2 regions of the Thermanaerothrix sp. genome follow, and region 1 is predicted to be linked to the other one. Evidence: predicted binding sites of a transcription regulator. Region 1 holds the regulator's gene; the other holds the start of a gene.
The links. Region 1 encodes LexA, which represses DNA repair genes until DNA is damaged. Its sites were predicted from a motif close to ACNGAACANNTGTTCNGT; they were not measured.
Positions count from the first base shown of each region.

Region 2: recA (recombinase RecA) is a predicted target of LexA. The motif match lies at 1,050-1,067, and genes of this name have one in related genera.

Region 1 covers NZ_JBWGPQ010000044.1:9,085-11,288, reverse strand. Annotated here, with positions in the region: gene lysS (lysine--tRNA ligase) at 1-624, shown strand, start outside; gene lexA (transcriptional repressor LexA) at 775-1,488, shown strand; gene AC01YT_RS12265 (hypothetical protein) at 1,504-1,854, opposite strand; gene AC01YT_RS12260 (extracellular solute-binding protein) at 1,864-2,204, opposite strand, start outside.
Region 2 covers NZ_JBWGPQ010000001.1:76,258-78,461, forward strand. Annotated here, with positions in the region: gene recA (recombinase RecA) at 1-915, opposite strand, end outside; tRNA gene AC01YT_RS00415 (tRNA-Pro) at 1,150-1,224, shown strand; gene AC01YT_RS00420 (GNAT family N-acetyltransferase) at 1,398-1,814, opposite strand; gene AC01YT_RS00425 (protein-tyrosine phosphatase family protein) at 1,829-2,204, opposite strand, start outside.

The DNA.
Region 1 (2,204 bases):
TATGTGTGCGATCGTGTCCTGGGCACGCGTCAGGTGACCTTCAACGGTCATGTGATTGATTTCAATCCCCCCTGGCGGCGCATCTCGCTCCGTGAGGCGTTGCTCGAAGCCGTGGGGATTGACATTGCTCAACACCCCACGACCGAGAGCCTGGCCGATGCCATGCGCCAGAAGGGTTTGGCCGTGAAACCCAACGCACCTCGCGGCAAGTTGATCGAGGGCATGTTGGGTGATTTCGTCGAGCCCAATCTGATTCAACCCACCTTTGTATATGACTACCCGCGTGATATTTCGCCCTTGGCCAAGAACAAACCCGATGATCCCAATACGGTTGAGCGGTTTGAGGGCTATGTGGGGGGCATGGAACTCTGCAATGCTTTTACGGAGTTAAATGACCCGTTGGAACAGGAAAAGCGCTTCCTCGAAATGGGCCGCACCTACGAAGCCGAGGATGAAGATCGCCATCCCATGGATGAAGACTATCTACGGGCTATGGCCTACGGCATGCCCCCGAACGGAGGATTTGGGATGGGGATTGATCGCCTGGTCATGCTTTTGACCGACCGGCGCTCGATTCGCGAGGTGATTCTCTTCCCACACCTGCGCGAGCGCGAGGACGAGTGAGAACATGTTTGAAGGTGGGGTGGCGTGGTTATTGCCGCCCCCCAATCTTAAAAAATGTGAAAGTGCTTGACATAGAACATTCGTTCCTCTATAATGGGGCTAAATTAAGTAGAACAGGCGATCAATATTTGCGCCCAAGGAGGAAGGGCCATGGTCAGACCCAGAAACGGGCTCAGTGAACGGCATAAGCGCATTTTGCAATTTATCGTGGACTATCAGCGTCAAAATGGTTTTTCACCCTCGATTCGTGAAATTGGCGATGCCATAGGCGTGGATTCCACCTCGCTGGTCAATTATTATCTTAACCAACTCGAAACGCTGAAATTCATCCAACGCGAACGGTCTATTTCGCGCGGAATTCGCGTGTTACGGACTTTGCCCGGGGAAGGGGATGGCCGGCGAACTCTCTCCTTACCATCGTGGCGGGATGATTTTCTGGCCTTTCCGCTCATTGGGCGCATTGCAGCCGGTTCACCTTTGCCAGCCGTACCCCAGGATATCACCGAAGATTATGAAATGGTTCACGTTGCCACCACCGATTTTCCGGCCCGGGTGCCACGCGAAAACGTTTATGCGTTGGAAGTTCAGGGCGATTCCATGATTGATGCTCTGATCTACGACCGTGATATTGTCTTGATTGAATATGCCCAGGATGCCAATAAAGGCGATATGGTGGCGGTGTGGTTTGACGATACCAACGAAACGACGTTGAAATACTATGAACCCGAATATGACCGTTACGGTCGGTTACGCAGTGTCACGCTGCGCCCGGCCAATCCGACTATGCAGCCGATCAAGGTCGAAAATCGCCCCATTCGCATCCAAGGCAAAGTAGTGATGGTGATTCGCAAATATCGCCAGTGAACCCCAACTTAAAGTTCAGGCGGTGTGGGGGTCATCGCTATCATCTCGGTGGCGTAGAATAACACTCAACGTGCCTCCGATCACAATGAGCACCAGGATGGCGCTTCCCAAGATAATGCCGTTCGTCTGGGTAGCATTTTCTAATAATTCCGCCGGCAGAGGGGTGGCGATAGGTTCGCCCTGATCTTCCGTGATTATCACCGGGGTTGTGGTCGCCACGAGCGTGGGGGTAAGGGTAACGGCTAGGGAAGAGGATGAATGAGGACTTTTCCAAGCCTGCGCCCCGACGAGAAAGGCGAGAATGAGCAGGATATAACTGCCAAAACGCAGATGGGGATATAAGGAACGCAATGTTTGACGGTTCATCATCCGGTTTTAGGGTCGGCGAAGTTGTTCCACGGCAGCGCTGGCCGCGGAGAGGGGGTCTGTTTGTTGTTTGAGCAGTTGTTGGGTGGCAAAGGATAGCACCGGGCGTAGACTATCCAGGACCGGATTGGGGGGTAAAATGTGCGCGCTTAGAATAATCTGGCTGAGTGCATCGCGCAGATTGGCATCGTTCCAGGCGTTGAGGACACTTAACCGCGTGGGCAGGTAGCCTGCGGCCTGGGTCCAGGTTGCCAGAAACTCTGAGGTGCTCAAATAAGCCGCCAGGCGGGTGCTGAGAACACGCCGTTGGGGATCAGGATCGGAAATCGCCCATACCCAGCCGTTGGCGA
Region 2 (2,204 bases), on a different contig from region 1:
CTTGGCGTTCTCACGTCCTTGACCGATGCGCATGTCGCCGTAGGAATAAAAGGCACCGCGTTTCTGGATAATACCGTATTCGGTAGCCAAATCAAGAATATCACCGAACTTGGAGATGCCCTCGTTATACATGATGTCGAACTCGGCGGTTCGGAAAGGTGGCGCCACTTTGTTTTTAACTACACGAGCGCGGACACGGTTGCCGATTACCTCGGCGCCAACCTTAATGGATTGGATGCGGCGGATATCCAAGCGCACTGACGCATAGAATTTCAGGGCTAACCCTCCAGGGGTGGTTTCAGGATTGCCGAACATAACGCCGATTTTTTGGCGCAACTGATTGGTAAACACCACCGCCGTTTTTGTTTGGTTAATGGCGCCAGAAAGTTTACGCAGTGCCTGGGACATAAGGCGGGCTTGCATTCCCATGGTCGCATCGCCCATATCCCCTTCAATTTCGGAGCGAGGAACTAAAGCGGCTACTGAGTCAATAACGACCAAGTCTACTGCACCGGAGCGCACCAGTGTTTCAGCAATTTCCAATGCCTGCTCGCCGGTATCGGGCTGTGAAATGAGCAGATCCTCAATATTGACACCCACCCGTGCGGCGTAACTGGGATCTAGCGCATGTTCCATATCAATGTAAGCCGCTGTGCCGCCCATACGTTGGGTTTCGGCGACCAGATGCAGGCATAAGGTTGTCTTTCCCGAGGCTTCAGGGCCAAAGATTTCAGTGATCCGCCCGCGTGGGATTCCTCCCACACCTAATGCGATATCAAGTGACAGGGAACCCGTTGGGATGACCTCTACGGTTAAGTGCTGGGCTTCACCCATGCGCATAATAGCGCCATCACCATAGCGCTTAATAATCTCGCTCAATGCCTTATCCAAAACGGCGCGTTTGGCCTCGTCCATGCCCGGATTGGAGTCAGAGTGACTGGGAAGGGGCTGAGCGGGGGGAACAGGTTTGCGCGGCATATCGATATATCTCCTCTCACAATGGATGGAATAATTATAAGCGTACTCTCCAAAACAAGGCTGCTTACATTATAGCACTTATGTTCAATTAGTGATGAATCTATTTACCCCAAAATGAGGAATAAAAAGGTTGCGGTTTAGAGCATTTGCGGTATAATCATAATCAATCCACGGGGCGTGGCTCAGCCCGGCTAGAGCGCTGCGTTCGGGTCGCAGAGGTCCCCGGTTCAAATCCGGGCGCCCCGACTGAGAAGGTATGAACCAATCTGACCTAGCCCCTGCTTGAATTATCCGGCAGGGGATCTGTTTTTTGGCACTTGGTTTGAGGAACCACTAGGTGAATGGGTTGATTCTCAAAAGAGATTAACCTATTCAATCGATTTTTTGGTTGCAACGGAGTGGTTTTTTGAATGTCAGATTTAGAGATTGTAGGACATGATGAGAAGTTCATTGCGGGGATACCAGCCGAGGAATGTCCAGAATGCAATCCCATCAGCGTTGTCCGTATAGACGAAAAGATGGGCTTTCTCGACCCCCATATTTTTTAGGGCATCTAGACAACGAGTTACTAAGGCTGTGCCAATGCCTTGACGGCGATATTCGGGATGGACCGCCACATGATACAAATAAGCGCGCCGCCCATCGAAACCGCATAGCAATGTACCTACAATTTTACTTTCGTCTTTCGCAATCCAATTCAGGCCCGGGTTGCGTTCTAGAAAATGGGCTAAGGATTGGGGAGTGTCGGTCTGACTTAAGCCAACCCCAGGACTCGTTTTCCACAAGGCGATAGCTTCTTCGCAATCTTCTGGTTGGAACGGGAGAATGGAGATCATGAGCGTTTTCCTATTTATTCACCGATTTGCCATGAGAGAATCATCGCCCATTGCTCATCAGTTTCGGGTGAAGAACGCCACCACTTTGCGGTTTCTCGGCGCAGGATTTGCAAACGTTCGAGGGCTGCGGGTCCACTAAGGCCATGGCGTACCAGGTAACAGCCCACCACGGTTCCGGTGCGACCAACCCCGCCCCAGCAGTGTACGTATAGCCTTTTTTCGTTTAAGATCACATGGTCTATATGATCAAGAATAGCTCGCATCGTAACTCGGGTAGGTATACCCAGGTCAGGGATTGGATAGCGAGTGTAGCTTACTTCAAAGTTTCTCTTCTTGGCTTCTTGAAAAAGCAGATCACGATAAGGCTCGAGCTCACCTTCCCAGGTCAGG